DNA from 4 places in the Glutamicibacter sp. NPDC087583 genome. Region 2 is predicted to be linked to each of the others. Evidence: riboswitches for the same ligand, from Rfam matches in the RefSeq annotation. Region 2 holds a riboswitch; each other region holds the start of a gene.
What was found. A riboswitch is a leader RNA that binds a small molecule or an ion and turns the genes downstream of it on or off. The one in region 2 is predicted to bind thiamine pyrophosphate.
Positions count from the first base shown of each region.

Region 1: linked by a shared signal. The riboswitch ahead of thiO (glycine oxidase ThiO) and the one ahead of thiM (hydroxyethylthiazole kinase) in region 2 are both predicted to bind thiamine pyrophosphate.
Region 3: linked by a shared signal. The riboswitch ahead of thiC (phosphomethylpyrimidine synthase ThiC) and the one ahead of thiM (hydroxyethylthiazole kinase) in region 2 are both predicted to bind thiamine pyrophosphate.
Region 4: linked by a shared signal. The riboswitch ahead of ACIOU9_RS00565 (ECF transporter S component) and the one ahead of thiM (hydroxyethylthiazole kinase) in region 2 are both predicted to bind thiamine pyrophosphate.

Region 1 covers NZ_JBIUWY010000001.1:450,219-454,460, forward strand. Annotated here, with positions in the region: gene ACIOU9_RS02225 (GNAT family N-acetyltransferase) at 1-728, opposite strand, end outside; TPP riboswitch at 808-912, shown strand; gene thiO (glycine oxidase ThiO) at 910-2,007, shown strand; gene thiS (sulfur carrier protein ThiS) at 2,034-2,279, shown strand; gene ACIOU9_RS02240 (thiazole synthase) at 2,282-3,103, shown strand; gene moeB (molybdopterin-synthase adenylyltransferase MoeB) at 3,100-4,242, shown strand, end outside.
Region 2 covers NZ_JBIUWY010000004.1:29,433-33,674, forward strand. Annotated here, with positions in the region: gene ACIOU9_RS11615 (aldehyde dehydrogenase family protein) at 1-1,033, opposite strand, end outside; gene ACIOU9_RS11620 (hypothetical protein) at 1,098-1,328, opposite strand; gene ACIOU9_RS11625 (hypothetical protein) at 1,315-2,652, shown strand; gene ACIOU9_RS11630 (GntR family transcriptional regulator) at 2,649-3,017, shown strand; TPP riboswitch at 3,052-3,146, shown strand; gene thiM (hydroxyethylthiazole kinase) at 3,136-3,930, shown strand; gene thiE (thiamine phosphate synthase) at 3,923-4,242, shown strand, end outside.
Region 3 covers NZ_JBIUWY010000001.1:266,447-270,688, reverse strand. Annotated here, with positions in the region: gene ACIOU9_RS01285 (GTP pyrophosphokinase family protein) at 200-976, shown strand; tRNA gene ACIOU9_RS01280 (tRNA-Met) at 1,059-1,135, opposite strand; tRNA gene ACIOU9_RS01275 (tRNA-Thr) at 1,183-1,254, opposite strand; tRNA gene ACIOU9_RS01270 (tRNA-Thr) at 1,788-1,859, shown strand; TPP riboswitch at 2,133-2,240, shown strand; gene thiC (phosphomethylpyrimidine synthase ThiC) at 2,237-3,979, shown strand; gene ACIOU9_RS01260 (DEAD/DEAH box helicase) at 4,072-4,242, opposite strand, start outside.
Region 4 covers NZ_JBIUWY010000001.1:116,452-120,693, reverse strand. Annotated here, with positions in the region: gene ACIOU9_RS00570 (ATP-binding cassette domain-containing protein) at 1-2,111, opposite strand, end outside; gene ACIOU9_RS00565 (ECF transporter S component) at 2,108-2,716, opposite strand; TPP riboswitch at 2,782-2,903, opposite strand; gene ACIOU9_RS00560 (DUF4235 domain-containing protein) at 2,988-3,230, shown strand; gene mnhG (monovalent cation/H(+) antiporter subunit G) at 3,287-3,691, opposite strand; gene ACIOU9_RS00550 (monovalent cation/H+ antiporter complex subunit F) at 3,691-3,957, opposite strand; gene ACIOU9_RS00545 (Na+/H+ antiporter subunit E) at 3,959-4,242, opposite strand, start outside.

The sequences.
Region 1 (4,242 bases), on a different contig from region 2:
GTTGCCACGGCGCGGGTGGCCAGCGACCGGCCCCGGTAATTCTGGTTCATCCAATACCAAATCCACGCGTTCCGATTGGCCGGGTCTACCGTACCGCACACCAGTCCCACCAGCCGATCCCGATATGCGACGGCCAACGCCTGCTGGCGTTCCCCGGCCTCCAGCAGTGCGCGCACATACGACTCAGCCTTTTGCGGGGAATCGGCGTCGCCTTGGCGCAACATGTCGGGGTTCGAGGAAAATGCCTCGTAGACCGCTTCGGCATCCGAAAGGCGCAGCCGGCGCACCGAGAATTCACCGCCGGCATGCACGGCTTCCTCCGGTCCTGCAGATGGCTGCGGATGAGCGGCGGCCGTGCCCTGGTGGAAGAGCAGCTGCCAGCGGCCCTGCTCATGGATCCACAGTGAACTGCGTTCGCTGGGGGAACCGGCGAGCAGCTTCCAGCGCAGCAGCACCAGCTGGTCTGAAAGCTGGAGAGCCACCGGGCTTTCGACTTTCAACGCCCCGGCATCCCGTGCCGGCTCCCGGGCCAGCTGGGCAATGATGGCCTCGCGATCATAGACTCGCCCGCTGGCTCCCACCTCGGCGAACCGAGGATGCAAGCGCCGCTGCAATTGCTCCTGGCTATGGCGTTGGCTGGATTCCAAGAGTTCTTGCTCCAACGAGATGATGGTGCTGGATAGCGCAGAACCTTGGGGAAGCACGATAGGGAAGTCATGGAATGCCATGTCAGCAAGTACATCACAGAAGATGACGGAACTGCGTTCAATGAAGTTCGACTTTATGAGCTGCATCATGCTTATAATCGCTGTAATCCGCGGGAGCCTGAATCGACCAGGCTGAGAGGGCACCGAGCCGACCGCTACACCTGATGCGGGTCATGCCGCCGTAGGAAGGAAGCGTGCCCTTGTGCATGTCAACATTGTTGGCGCCGGGATAATCGGCCTGGCCGTCGCGTTCGAGCTGGAATCACGCGCACACACCGTCACCCTCATCGATCCGGCACCCGGCCAAGGTGCAAGCTACGCGGCAGCAGGAATGCTGGCCCCGGCAGCTGAAACGGTCTGGGGCAATGGCCCGTTGCACCAGCTGCTTGCCGCCTCGAATGCCGCCTATCCGCAGTTCATCGAGCGCATCGCATCGGCCACCGGGCAACGCCCGGACTACTTGCAGAACTCCACGCTCGTTGTCGCCGCAGAGCCTGCGGACCGCGAAGCCCTGCACGAGCTGGCCGAACTGCAGATATCCCTCGGCCTGTCAGCGCAAAAGCTGCTGCCCAGCCAAGCCCGCAAGCTCGAACCAGCCTTGGCCGCCAATATTGCTGGCGCGGTCCTGTGCCAAGATGACCACCAGGTCGACCCTCGATCCATCGTCAAGATCCTGTTGGAGCATCTGCGTCCGCACCTGGTCGAGGAACGGGCGCAGGCACTGGTGACCGACGGGAAGCGGACCACCGCTGTGCGGACCGCATCGGGCCGAATCCTCGAAGCGGAGCAGACCATCGTGGCCACCGGTCTTGGCACCCTCGATGGCTTGAACGAACTTCCGCTGCGCCCGGTCTACGGGGACATCCTCCGGATCCAGGGACCAGCAGGCCCGCCGCTCATCACCCGCACCATCCGCGGCCTCGTGCACCGGGAACAGGTGTATCTGGTGCCGAGAAGGGACGGCAGCCTCGTCCTTGGCGCCAGCGTCCGTGAAGACCGGCAACAAGCGGTGAACATTGGCGCGATGCACCTGCTGCTGGACAACGCGAGAAAGCTGGTCCCCGGCATCAGCGACTACACGCTGAACGAGGCAACGGCCCGGGCACGTCCCGCCACGCCAGATGACCGGCCGCTGCTTGGACGCCTTGATCCAGGGCTGCTGCTCTGCACCGGGTACTCCCGGCACGGCGTGCTGCTGGCTCCGCTGGGCGCAACGCTCACTGCGGATCTCGCCCACGGCCACCAATCCCACCCCTTGCACCAGGCTGTGGATCCCCACCGCTTTGCCAACGCAACCTAGACCGCTCACCGAACGGAGCAGCAACCATGACAAGCATCGGCATTAATTTCAATTCACGGCAACTGAACCTGGACGAAGGAACCACCCTTCGCGAATTCATCAGCACGCAAATCGGCAAGGAACTGGACGCCAACTCGGTGGCCGCTGACGGCAGCAAGCTCGGAGTTGCCGCCGCCGTCAATGGCGCTGTCGTTCCACGCAGCGCCTGGAATAGCTACCTGCTGGCCGAAGGGCACAGCATTGAACTCGTTACCGCGGCCCAGGGAGGCTAGGCATGGAAACGCGCAACATCACCGAGCTGGACATCCACAGCGACCCATTCCAGATCGCCGGACGCACCTTGTCCTCGCGCTTGATCCTCGGCACCGGGGGAGCGAGTTCGCTGACCTCCCTGGAAAGCGCCCTGCAGGCCTCCGGAACGGAGCTGACCACCGTGGCCATCCGCCACTTTTCGGCGGCCGGCGCAGGCAACGTGTATGAACTGCTGCAGCGCAACAACGTGATTGCGCTGCCCAACACCGCTGGATGCTTCACCGCCCGCGATGCGATCCTCACCGCGCACCTGGCCCGTGAAGCTCTGGAAACCAATTGGATCAAGCTCGAAGTCATTGCCGATGAGCACACGCTGCTGCCGGACCCGCTGGAACTGCATGCGGCCACCGAGCAACTAGTGGCCGACGGGTTCCAGGTCTTCGCCTATACCAATGATGATCCGGCACTTGCCCAACGCCTGCAGGACGCCGGGGTTGCGGCAATCATGCCGGCCGGAGCGCCGATCGGCTCGGGCCTGGGGATCCTGAATCCGCACAATATTTCCACCATCGTCTCCCGCGCGCAGGTACCGGTGATCCTTGACGCCGGGGTGGGCACCGCCTCGGATGCGGCCCTGGCCATGGAGCTCGGCTGCGACGCGGTGCTGCTGGCCAGCGCGGTGACCCGGGCGCACAACGCGCCGCTCATGGCCAGGGCCATGAAGGATGCTGTGCGTGCCGGGCGCGCCGCGCGGCTCGCTGGCCGGATCCCGCGCCGCGATACCGCACTGGCCTCCTCGCCGGACGAAGGCATGATGCAAACCCTGGTCGGTGACTTCTCGTGAGCCGGGAAGCCCTGGTAGCACCCGGCGCGGAGCTGGAACCGGAAGAGCTGGCGCGCTACTCCCGGCACTTGTCCCTGCCCGGGGTGGGAGAAGAAGGGCAACGCCGCATCGCCAACGCCAAGGTGCTGGTTATCGGAGCCGGGGGCCTGGGCAGTCCCATTGCCAGCTACCTGGTCGCTGCGGGAATCGGCACCCTCGGGGTCATCGACGATGACACCGTCGAGCTGTCCAATCTGCAACGACAAACCATGCACCGGCAACAGGATGCAGGGCGCCTGAAAGTGGATTCGGTGCGGCGGATGGCCCACGAGCAGAACCGGAACGTCCAGATCATCACCGTGGATGAAAAGCTGGATGAATCCAACGCCGTGGCGCTTTTCAGTGAATACGACTTGGTCATCGACGGCAGCGACAACTTTGCCACGCGGTACCTGTCCAATGATGCCGCGGAAATCACCGGCACCCCGCTGGTGTGGGGAACCCTCGTCCAGTTCTCCGGGCAGGTGTCCGTCTTCGATCCGCGCACCGGCCCGATGCTGCGTGATCTTTTTCCTGAAATCCCCGACGCGGACTCCGTGCCCAGCTGCGCCGAAGGAGGAGTCTTCGGCGCACTGTGCGGCGTTATCGGTTCGGTGATGTGCGCCGAAGCCCTGAAGCTCATTACCGGAATCGGGACCACCCTGAGCGGCAAGCTCTGGCTCTATGATGCGCTGGAAGCCACTGTGCGGACCCTCGAATTCGCCAGGGATCCGCAACGTGAGCCGGTGACCGGGCTGGGGGAGTACCAGCCGGTTTCCTGCGCTGCCGAAGGGCATGTCCCGGAGCTCACGGTTCAGCAGCTAGCGGAGCTGGAAACGGAAGAACCGGTATTGCTGGTGGATGTGCGCGAATCCTGGGAACGCGACATCATAGCGATCCCGCACAGCCAGCACCTTCCGCTCGCGCAGCTCAAAGAACGGGGACTGGGAAAGCTCGCGCACAGCGCTTCGGCGGTCGTATTCGTGTGCAAAACCGGTGCCCGTTCGCAGCAGGCAGCGCGGATCACCATGTCCGGTCGGGATGCAGGCATTGCCGTCTACAGCCTCAGCGGCGGAACCGTGGAATGGGCCAGGCAAGTGCGGGGCCAGCAGGTGGCCTAC
Region 2 (4,242 bases):
CCACATTGCGCATGATGCTCGGCGCGATGCGCAGGGTATCCTCGTCGTACTCGCCGCCGAAAACCACCTCGCCTTGCTCGAACATCGACAGCAGCCGCTCAAAGTGCTTGCGGCTGACGATGCGGCCAAAGTCCGGATGGGTCAGCGGTTCCTTGCCGTAGAAGCTGGTGATGGCCTGGCCCAGGCGCCTGATGAGCTCAGACGAGTCGCCCACGCTCAATACGTAATCCGGCGCCACGCAGGTCTGGCCGGCATTCATGAACTTGGCGTAAGCCAAGCGCTTCGCGGAAGCCAACGAATCGTTCTCCACCACGGCCGGCGATTTTCCGCCCAATTCCAAGGTGGTAGGCGTCAGATGCTTCGCGGCCGCGGCAGCCACGATCTTGGCCACGCGTTCGCCGCCGGTGTAGAAAATGTGGTCCCAGCGGGCGGCAAGCAACTCGGTGGAGGTATCCACGCCGCCTTCAACTACCGCGTAAACCCGTTCGTCGAGGTAGACCGGGAGGAACTTGGCCAAGGCGCCTGAGGTCGCAGGAGCCAGCTCGGATGGCTTGATGACCGCAGCGTTGCCGGCAGCAATGGCCGCGACCAGCGGTGCGAGCACCAGCTGAACCGGATAGTTCCAGGCTCCGATAATCAGCACGACCCCCAGCGGGCGCGGCTCGACCTTGGCCATGGCTGGCTGCAAGGCCAGCGGAACCTTGACACTGGTGGAATCCATCCACTCAACGAGGTGGCGCTGGGCGAAATCTATTTCCGCGCGCACCACGTCGATTTCGGAGAATTTGGCTTCGGTGGCACTCTTGCCCAAGTCCTCAGCCAAGGCCTGGACGAAGTCTTCCAGATGCTCTTCCAGCATCTTCTCCAGTGCCTTGAGCTGCTGCAGGCGGAAGCGTCGCGGATGCGTGATCCGCGTGTCCGCAGAACGCCGCAAATGACTCAGAACTGTTGCTATGCGCGATGGATGCTCGTCCACCGGAGGTGCGGAATCACCGACCGGTTCGGGCAACGGAGTGGAAGTAAACAGACCCATGATTTGAGCGTACGTCACTGGGACTATTTTTCATCGTTTAATTCGCCAGAGGATTCAATATGTATCAAATAGTTGATACATTGATTTCCATGAACCAGTTCTCGGCGAGCGCCATATCCATCGCTTTCGTTGCCGCAATCATCTGCGTTTGGTTGCGTTCGGTGGCGCACAGGCGTGGAACACCAGCTATCGACCGGGCCCGATCCCACTCGTTCTGGTGCGCATTGATCGCATTCTTTGCTTCAACCTCATGGGATTTGTCTGAGACCTGGCGCGTTTCAATGACCGAGCCCAATTCAGGTTCGGCTCTCGCTGAAGCACTCACTCCGGGGATCTGGGTTCTTCTGGTTTACCTCATCGGCTTGTTCACTTGGCCCAAGGAACTCCAGCCAGTGCGCACCGCTTCATTAGAGGCCCGCAGCCTGACAACTCCGTTTCCCAAGGCCCTAGGGGCTTTCGTTGGGCTTTTGCTGCTGATCGCGGTCGGCTCCCTGTGGCCGGCGTCCAAAGTCGAAGGGCTCGTTGGCGTTCCGGCCTCGGAATTCACGACCTTTGATTTTGACGGCATCTATTCATACACGTCGGAGGGTCCGTATGATGGGCGGTTGCCGGGCACACAGATGCTCCCGGTATTCATCGTGGCCCTGGCAGGGATCATCGTGGCCGCGGCTGTGATTACCGTAGTTATCCTGAAAAGACCTGCCTTGGCCGGCATCTCGGCCGAAGACAACCAAGCGTTGCGCACAGTCTGGCTCAACCGCTTGATGCGCAATATCGGCATCGTCTTGCTGGCCTTCACCGTGTCGGTGGTCAATTACTCGCAGGCTAATTCGCCGGATGGACAGTACGAGTTCGTTAGCTATGGCGCCCTTGCGGTCGCCCTCACGTTGCTCTTCTGGGGACCGCGCTCTACATTCTCAGCTCAATCCACCACCAGGGAACGGACCGCCTTCTCGCGTTTGCGTGATCAACTATTCACCTTGCAATACGTAACTGCAGCACTCACCTTGCTCAGCGTTGCAATCGGCTGGTCATTCTTGCCACTGGATGACGAGCTCCAGATGCCTACCAATGAGCGAACTACGTGGATCTTAATGATCTTTGCCGGTGCGGCTTTGAGCTATGCCGTTCTCAATGCGCTTTATCTCAGCTACGTCAGCACGGTGGCCCGGCAGGCGTCTGCAGCACCCAAGTACCACGCGCCCCTGCCCTTGTGGTCCTACATCGCCGCTGGCTTGCTGTTTGCCACCAGCACCTATTTTCTGCTCGATCCGCCGCTGGACTATTTGTGGGGCTTCGTGCCTCCAGGCAAGACAATGGTTGCAGGATTGATCCTGCTGTTGCTGGCAACCCATCTTGGATTCGTCTGGTTCTCCCGCCGGGCAATTATTCCCTGGGCTGTCTCGTCGGCCGAAGAAATCTGGTACCGCAAGGTCCTGGAACTGCGTTCAATGCGTGTTAACACCAGTGCAGTGGTAGCCATGCTGCTCATTGGCTACGGATTCCCGGCCGGGCTGGGACTCTTTGCATTGCTTATCTTCGTTGTCCCAGCAGTCATTTTCCTAGAGCGCCCCGGTAGCGCCTTCGTGCGGGAACATCAGCCGGCAGCTACTTCATGAGCACGCAGATCAGTGTTGACCTCCAAGCAGCTACCCCGCCCTATGAGCAGATCCGCTCGCAGATTGCTTCACTGATCTCCTTGGGCGATCTGCCCTCGGGAAGCAAGCTGCCTACTGTGCGTGCGCTGGCCACGGACCTCGGCGTCGCTGCCGGTACAGTGGCGCGCGCCTACAAGGAGCTGGAAGCCGAAGAGCTGATCACCTCCCGGCGCCGTGCCGGCACAGTGGTCAACGAGCGGCCGCAGCCGGTGGATACCAGTGAAGATCTCCTGGCCGCCGTGGATCACCTCTGGGCGTTGGCGGCCGCGCAGAAGGTGGATGCGGCCACGCTCAAGGCCTTGGTGGCGCGGCGCGAGCGTAAGTAACTTGTCCTCGGAACCGGTTGTGCGTACGCTCTATGGCAGTGACACGGGGTGTCGGATCAACCGACTGAGATAAGACCCGTAGAACCTGATCTAGTTCACGCTAGCGGAGGGATGTCGCATGGCTTTGCATGCAGTTGCCCAAAAATACCGGCAACAATCACCTTTGGTTTTTTGCCTGACCAATACCGTCGTATCCAATTTCACCGCCAATGTCTTGCTGGCATCCGGGGCTTCCCCGGCCATGACGGATCTGCCCGGAGAGGCCGGCCCATTCGCGAAGGCAGCTTCAGCCGTATTGGTGAATTTGGGAACTCCAAGCACTGAACAGCTGACCGCCATGGAAGAAGCTGTGCAGTCGGCGAGCGCTGCAGGCACCCCCTGGGTCCTGGATCCAGTGGCAGTGGGAGCGCTTCCGGTGCGCACGGAGTTTGCCCGGCGCATTGTCCGGCAACGCCCGACCCTGATTCGCGGCAACGCCTCGGAAATCCTGGCCCTGGCCGGCCGGCAATCTGCTTCGCGCGGTGTCGATGCCTTGGATGAGGTTTCTGCCGCCTTGGCGGCGGGACGCGAACTGGCCACGGAACACGACTGCGTAGTGGCCATTTCCGGCCAGGCTGACGCCATCATCGACGCCGCGCGTACCGTCTTGGTGCATACCAACGGAATTGGCTTGACCCGGATGACAGGTGGCGGCTGCGCCTTGGGCGCGGTCTGCGCCGGGATGGTTGCGGTCCACGATGACCCGTTCGAGGCCACCATCGCAGCCCACGGTTTCTATGGCCTGGCCGCGGAAAAGGCCCTGGCTGGCAGCTCCGGTCCGGGCAGCTTCGCAGTTGCCTTCCTTGATGCGCTGTCGGCTGCCGATCCCGGGGAACTGAAGACTTTGAAGTACGAGGAATTGAACCATGCATAATTACGGCGCTTATCTAGTAGCCAACACTGCCAGCTGCACCCCACGCAGCACCCTGGAAGTTATCGAGGGCGCCGTCGCCGGAGGGATCGGGTGGATCCAGCTGCGCGCCAAGGATGAAAGCGCCCGGGAATTCTTCGAGCTGGCCTGCGCGGCTGCCAAGCTCACCGAGGGCAAAGCCCAGTTGCTGATCAATGACCGCATTGACGTCTACCTCGCGTCACGGGCTGCTGGCGCAGCAGTGAACGGCATCCATATCGGGCAAAAAGATGTGCCGGTACAGTTGGCTCGCCAGATCATCGGCGAGGGCATCAT
Region 3 (4,242 bases), on a different contig from region 2:
GACATGGCTAGCTCCTGCAAGGCAGGTTGGCCGGCGCCTGCAGCCCGAAAGTTTGCTGGACGAATTCCCGATTCGTTCTGGCCTAATTCCTAGGAGAAGCCCTTAGGCTGGAACTGCACCGGAACCGTACCGCGGGCCGGGCCATAATCTGCTGAGGTGATCCAGGATTTCTGTCCCATTTGATGACAAGACTCGTGCAGTGGCCATCGCAGCTGCCGAGACCGCCCCTTCGCCGGCCGAGCTGCAGCGATTGACGCAGGCTTTCCGCCATGATTTCCAGCGTTTCATGATGGAGTACCAGTTTGCGGTGGACGAGGTGCTGACCAAGGTCTCGATCTTGCGTGAAGAGTTCTTGTATTTGCACAATTACAATCCAATTGAGCACGTCACTTCCCGGGTGAAAACTCCGGAGAGCATCATGCGCAAGGTCTCCCGCCGGAACATCTCCCCGTCCCTGCCTGCCATTCGCGAGAACATCAGCGACATTGCCGGCGTGCGCATTACCTGCAGTTTCGTCAAGGACATCTACAAGGTTCTGAACACGCTAACCTCGCAGAATGACCTGAAGGTCCTCCAAATCAAGGACTACATCAAGAACCCGAAGCCCAACGGCTATAAAAGTGTCCATGCGATCGTGCAGATCCCGGTCTACTTATCCGATGGCCCGGTCGATGTCGTGGTGGAGCTGCAGATCCGTACCATTGCCCAGGATTTCTGGGCAAGCCTGGAACATAAGATCTTCTACAAGTACGAGGGCGAAGTTCCAGAACATCTAGTGCAAGAGCTTGCCGACGCGGCGGCCATGGCGACGAAACTCGACATGCAGATGCAGCGCTTGCATACCGAAGTCCACGGCCATGATGCCAATCAGGCACCGAGCCAAGAGGCGGATTTCGATACGACAGCGATCCAGGGGCTGCTGTCGCTGGCTCAGCAAGCCAAGGACGGGAACCAGGAGAAGGACTTGGATCACTAGCCGTTCATGCCCTCGAAGGACAATGCTGCTTCGGGGCCGGAAACCAAAAAAGATCCTCGGCCGAGGCCGAGGATCTTTGATTTGGTAGCGGCGCCGGGACTCGATCCCGGGACCTCACGATTATGAGTCGTGCGCTCTAACCAGCTGAGCTACGCCGCCACAAGTGAGAAGCAATCCAGTAGAAGCCAAGAATGCTTCTCACTCAGAGCCCCCTGCCGGAATCGATCCGGCGACCTCGTTCTTACCAAGAACGCGCTCTACCACTGAGCTAAGGGGGCAACGAGTAAATACTCTACACGGATTTCCCGGCAAAGAAAAATCGGCGGATCACCCCGGAAAAGACCAGGAGAATTCTGTAAAACCACTAGTCAATGGCTATTTATCCTCTTACTCGCTACCCCGGGGACGAAGGGTGGGACAAAAAGTGCCCTGGTGACGATGCTCACGAGAGTGCTCCTCGCGGTCAATCGGGGATTTGCCATGACGCGCAGGATAGAATCCCGCGGATCATCCCCGGTGGCCAAGCATCGAATTACCCCGCTTGGAACTTCGGAACGCTGACACCCTTTCCCACTCCAGAACCCCTGACCGAGCGGCACTTGGGCAACACCCGATCCACCTAGGCGCCCAGGCACGGCTCCGGTGCCCGGCAGCTGGATCCCGGGCCGTGAACCGGGGTGCTGGAAACCGCCAGGAAGGCAACAGCTCCTTGCCGCCCATTCCGGTCTTGAGTAGGAATATTGTGACCTCAGCAACAAATTCCCGACGGATTTTGCAAACCTCAAAAACCTGTGTAAAGTATTTACCTGTTGCCCCCTTAGCTCAGTGGTAGAGCGCGTTCTTGGTAAGAACGAGGTCGCCGGATCGATTCCGGCAGGGGGCTCGAAATAAGAGAGGCAATCTGGTTCCAGATTGCCTCTCTTTTCGTTTATCCCGCAGATGCCGTGTAGCCACTGCGAGCATGGCCCAAGGCGCACCCCAAGCTGCAGCACCGGCTATCGGCCGCGTCTTGCGCCCCGGATTCCAGGTGCCCCCGGCAAGAGTCTCCGGCCAATGAAAAGCATCCTGGCCCGCCACAGCCGGCCCTTCCCACTTCCTTGATGTCAGGCCCTGACCACTGGGTTTGCGTTTTCTCCTCGCAAGCGTGCTAAGTTGTTCGCGACCACACGGGTGCCCTGGCAAGGGCTGAGATCGGGCTATCGCCGTCCGCGACCGTTGAACCTGTCCGGGTAATGCCGGCGAAGGAAGTGAGTTTCCCCAGTGGAACAAATTGAACAGCACCCTGCCCACACCCTTGCCTACCGTGAATCTGCGGGAATTTCTGTTCCCGTCACGCAGATCCAATTGGCAGACTCCCCCAATGGACAGCCCAACGAGCCGCTGGCGGTATATCGCACCAGCGGACCGGGAAGCGAGCCCACCCAAGGCCTGCAACCCTTCCGCGAGCGGTGGATCCTGGAACGCGGGGACGTGGAAACCTATGCAGGCCGCGAACGCAACCTGCACGACGACGGACGCTCAGCGGTCCGCCGCGGCACGGCCAGCGCGGAATGGGCCGGACGCTCAGCCCCGCCACTGCGGGCCGTTGGCGGAGCCCGCGTGACGCAGATGCACTATGCGCGTGCCGGGATCATCACCCCGGAAATGCGCTATGTGGCCCTGCGCGAGGAATGCGATGTCGAGCTGGTGCGCAGCGAGCTCGCGGCCGGGCGAGCCATCATCCCGGCGAACATCAACCACCCGGAATCCGAGCCGATGATCATCGGCAAGGCGTTCCTGGTCAAGATCAATGCGAATATCGGCAACTCGGCGGTGACCAGCTCCATCGCAGAAGAAGTCTCCAAGCTCCAGTGGGCGGCCAAATGGGGCGCGGACACGGTAATGGACCTGTCCACCGGAGATGACATCCACACCACCCGCGAGTGGATCATCCGCAACTCCCCGGTCCCCATCGGCACCGTGCCGATCTACCAGGCGTTGGAGAAGGTCAACGGCGAAGCCAACGAACTGACCTGGGAGATCTTCCGCGACACCGTCATTGAGCAGTGCGAGCAGGGCGTGGACTACATGACCATCCACGCCGGGGTGCTGCTGCGCTACATCCCGCTGACCGCCAACCGGGTCACCGGCATGGTCTCGCGTGGCGGGTCCATCATGGCCGGCTGGTGCTTGGCGCACCACCAGGAGAATTTCCTGTACACCCACTTCGATCAGCTGTGCGAGATCTTCGCGCAGTACGACGTGGCCTTCTCGCTGGGCGACGGGCTGCGCCCGGGCTCCATCGCAGATGCGAACGACGCCGCCCAGTTCGCCGAGCTGGACACCCTGGCCGAGCTGACCAAGCGCGCCTGGAAGTACGATGTGCAGGTGATGGTCGAAGGCCCGGGGCATATCCCGTTCCATCTGGTGCGCGAGAATGTGGAACGCCAGCAGCAGCTGTGCGACGGGGCGCCGTTCTATACCCTGGGCCCGCTGGTCACCGACATCGCCCCGGGCTACGACCACATCACCAGCGCCATTGGCGCCACGGAGATCGCACGGTACGGGACCGCGATGCTCTGCTACGTCACCCCCAAGGAGCATCTGGGACTGCCCAACCGGGATGATGTGAAGACCGGGGTGATCACCTACAAGATCGCTGCGCACGCCGCCGATCTGGCCAAGGGCCACCCGGGTGCCACAGCGCGGGATGATGCGCTGAGCAAGGCGCGCTTCGAATTCCGCTGGAATGACCAGTTCGCGTTGTCCCTTGACCCGGTCACCGCACAGGAATTCCATGATGAGACCTTGCCGGCCGAGCCGGCCAAGACCGCCCACTTCTGCTCCATGTGCGGGCCGAAGTTCTGCTCCATGCGCATCTCCCAGGATATCCGCGACGAGTACGGCTCGGCCGAGGCGCAGGCCGCATTGGCCGGGATGGCGCAGAAAAGCAGGCAGTTCCTTGAAAGCGGCGGCACGGTCTATCTCGGGGACGGGATCCCGGTGGGAACTCCTGCTCCGTAAATAGCCTGCGGCGCACGAAAAACGCCCTTGGGGCAAGCTTTCGGCTTGCCCCAAGGGCGTTATTCAATGCTGTTCAGCTGCGTGCGACTGGCTTAGTAGTCGCGACGTCCACCGCTACGGCCCGAATCGCTGAAGCGATCCTTGCCGCCGCGTCCGCCGCCACCGAAACCGCCACGTCCGCCACTGCGTCCGCCACCGAAACCGCCACGTCCGCCGCTGCGTCCGCCGCCGAAGCCGCCACCACGGCCGCCACGGAAGCCACC
Region 4 (4,242 bases), on a different contig from region 2:
CCGAGGGTTGCCTTGATGCGTTGGCCCACGGTGCCGAAGTTCCCGACACCGCGAGCGCGCCGGGCCAGCGTGAGCGTGGTGAATTCTTCCACCATCAACCCGAGTAGGCGCATGCCGGCCAAGGCCCCGAGCACAAACCGGTGGGGTACCTTCAGCTGCTGAGACAGCGCCCCGCCCAAATCGCTTGGATTCGTGGTGGCCAGCAGCAAGATGCACGGGATGGCCAGCGCGAAAGCGCGCAGTCCGGTGGCAATGCCCCCGGCCACCGATCCCTCGGTGATGCTGAAGGCGCCGAATTGGGCGTAGACCATGCCGCTATCCTGGCCCACCAAGGCGATGCCCCACGCCGCAAGGATTCCGGCAATCAGCAGTGGCCACGCGCGCTTGAGGAATTTCAGCGGGCTCAGCCCTGCCAGGGGGAAGAACACCACGGTCGCCACGATCACCACCAGCGCCGAAACCCAATCCAAGGTGGTGATCAACGGCAGTGTTGCCGCAGCCACCGCACCGAGCTTGGCCAGCGGATTGATCTTCGCCAACCAGCTATGCCCTACCGGCGCATCAAGCACCGGCCCCTGTCGCGGGGTACCAGCTTCCGGGGTGCCGGCAGTGAGCACCAGGTCCCTTGCTTTGAGCACCGAGGCAAAGTGATCGTCGTGGGTCACAGCAATGATCGCGGTGCCCTGCTGCAATTCCTCAACCAGCAGCCCGGCCAGTTCCCTCCACGTATTCGCATCCTGCCCGAAGGTCGGTTCGTCGAGGATCAGCACCTGGGGGGATGCGGCCAGAACAGTGGCCACGGACAAGCGCCGCTTCTCGCCCCCGGAGAGAGTGAACGGGTTCGCGTCTGCCAAATGCGCCAGGCCCAAGCGTTCCAGCAACGCGTCCACGCGCGCTTGGACCTGGGCCGGCTCGTATTTCGGCGCATCGGCGCTGCTGGCCTGCGCGCGGCTGGGAGCGAAAGCCAGCTCTTCCCGAACGCTCTGGGTCACGAATTGGTGTTCGGGTTCCTGGAACACCGAACCGATCCGCCCAATCAATGCACCGGCCTTCCAGGCAAACGGGGAGTTGCCCAGGCCGTCGGCCAGTTGCGCGGTGGCCGCCAACCCGCCGTCGGCCGGGACGAGCAATCCGCCCAAGGTCAAGGCCAGCGTCGACTTTCCAGCGCCATTCTCACCGCGAATCACCGTCGCGGTGCCCGCTTGCACATTCACGTCCACCGCTTGGGTGCGCGGTGCCGTGGCGGTGCGGGCGGATACCAGCTGCTGCGCTTCCAGCAGCGTGGCACCGGCACCGTTCGTTGCCCGAGCCACCTGCGGGAAGTAGCCTGGAATCCACAGCCCGGCAGCAGCCAGCTCCTCGCGCACCGTTTCATCGGTGTACAGCTGCTGCGGGTCCAGATCGTGCGCGACTCCCCCACCGGGCTGCAGCACGATAACCCGGTCCACATGCTGCGCCCAGGCTTCAATCCGGTGTTCCACGACGACCAGCGTGGCACCGGAAAGCCGGGCGGCGTTCAGCACCGCATCGCGCAAGAGCTCAATGCTCTGCGGGTCCACATTGGCAGTCGGTTCATCGAGCAGCATGACGCTGGGTTCCATGGCCAGAATGCCGGCCAAGGCCAACCGCTGTTTCTGTCCGCCGGAAAGTTGCTGGGTGCGGTGCTCGAAGGACAGCGCACCCAGACCCACAGCGTCCAGCACTTCGGGGATCCGCTGGCGGATCAGTTCGGGATCCATTCCGAGATTCTCGGCGCCAAAGGCCACGTCATCGGCGACCCTGCTTTGCACTACCTGGGTTTCCGGGTCTTGCTGCATCAAGCCCACCGGGTGGCTCCGGATGAAGGCATCGCTGCCATCTATGAGCAGCCGGCCAGCGACCTGATCGTCCTCATCCGCTTCCAGCAACCCGGCCATCGCGTGCAGCAAGGTTGACTTGCCGGCGCCCGATGGACCGACCAGCAGCACCTTCTCACCGGCGTGGATCACAAGGTCCAGTCCCGAGATGGCAGGATTCTTCCTCTCGGAGTGCTGCCAGCCGAACCCCGTTGCGGTGATGGCGGCACCGCGCTGGGTCAGCGAGGCTGCGCCGGAATTGGCAAAGGAACTCATTTTGCGCTTTCCAGGTGAGCACGCCGGCTCGGCAGGGCGCTCAATGCACCGGTCTTCGCCAGTCCACACGTGGCCAACCAGGACAGCAGCCCTGCGATGACTACGCCGGAAATGCCGGTGGCGATCACGTGGAAGATCTTCATTCCGGCGGTGTACTCAACATAGTAGGCCAGGATGTAGGCCTCGGAAATGCCGGCGAACAAGCCGGCGAACAAGCCTGCCAGCAGCGCCACGCCCAGGTTCCACTTGCGGTAGCGGAATGCTGCGAAGACCAGCTCTGCACCCAGGCCCTGGACCAGGCCGGAGATCAGTACGGTCAAGCCGTAGTGCGAGCCGAGCAGCGCTTCAACCACAGCGGCCAGCAGCTCGCAGTAGATTGCGGCGCCTGGCTTGCGGATGATCAGTGCGCCGAGCACCGCCGGGAAGAGCCACATGCCGGTGAGCAACGCGGTGGCTGGCGGGAAAGCCGCAAAGGCGAGCGAGAACAGGCCATAGCCGGCACTCCACGCCCAGAAAATGACCCCTGAAGCGACGGCGATCACCGAGGCGACGACGATATCAACTACACGCCAGCCGGTACGCTGCTTCGAAACTGTTTCGTTCATTGCTGGTCCTCCTGTGGAAAGGAGGGGAGATGGACGGAATGAGGGCATACTGCCGCGCCTATCCGCATCCGAGATGCTCGACTTCCTTCGCCGGTACTAGCCGGGGCAGGTTCGAGGGTCTGCGATCTATCGCACTCTCAGCGTCTTGCGACTTTTTTAAAAGTCTGACGCTCCCCTGTCGGAATAATTACTGCTCCCCCACCATACCGCAGGTATGCTGGGCAGAGGAACGATATGTCAAGAGCTTGATCGCGAGGAAAAAATGGATAAAGTGCAGAAACTTGCCACTACCGGTATCACCGTTGGCGCTGGCATGCTCGGCGGCAAGCTGGTTGATTTCCTTTGGTTGAAGGCAACCGGCAGCAAAGCACCACGCAAGGGCACTGAGGAAGCAGCGGAAGCTTCTTTCCGCCGTGCCTTGGGCTTCGCAGTCGTTTCGGCCCTGGTCGCAGCAATCCTGCAGACCGTGGCTGACCGCAGCGCCAACAAGGTTGTTGCCAAGTTCACCAAGTAAGCTTCGGCGTTGAGCCAAAAGCGGGAGCCGCCCAGAGGGGCGGCTCCCGCTTTTTCTCAATCTTGTTCGTCTGGCGATCCGGTCTTGGAAACCGGGGTGGTTCCGGTCGGCGGTGTTCCGTTGACCTTGTTGACCACGTGGCTCAGCTCATCGGAGAACAGGGTTTCCTTGGCAGCGTGCTTGGTCCGGTAGCCGGAACGGCCAATCATGTGGGCCGAAACCGGTGCGGTCAATAGCTGCATTCCCCAGGCCAGCACGAGTACCGGGACCACAGCCCAGCTGCGCAGGTAAATGGCCAGTCCAGCGAAAATCAGCAGGAAGCCGAGTACCTGCGGTTTGGTCGCTGCATGCATGCGGGTGAGCATGTCCGGGAAGGTCAGCAAGCCGATACCTGCGATCAATGACATCAGGCAGCCAAGGATCAGCAGGACGGCAACGAGGACATCGAGGAAGATTTCCATTAGGCGTTCCTCTGATCCGAAACGAAGCGCGAGACGGTCACCGAACCGATGAACCCGAGCATGCAGGCGGCCACGACGAACAGCAAGTAGTCGGTGTGCTTGTGCAGCACCATTTCCAGGCACAGCGCGGCGGAGATGATCAGCAGCATCACGTCCAGGGCCAGCACCCGGTCAAGGATTGACGGCCCCTTGGCAACACGGACCAGGCAGGCGACAGCACCGAGCCCGAGCATGATGCCGCAGATCCAAATGACGATATCCAGCATGTTACCCCTTCCTCGCATCAAAGTTCGGTCCGCATTCGCTCTTGATCGCTTCGTACTCGTCTCGGCTGCCAATAGCCATGATCAGCCGGCGTTCGATGTCCCGGATGCCGGCACGCGCCTTCTCCACGTCCGCAGGCGACTCGATGTCGATGTAGTGCAGGTACAGCGTCGACGAGCTGCGGTCCACGTCGATCACGAAGGAGCCCGGGATCAGCGTGAGCACGTGTCCCACGGTCATCACGATCAGGTCCGAGTCGGTGCGCAGCGGGACCGCAATGACCGCGC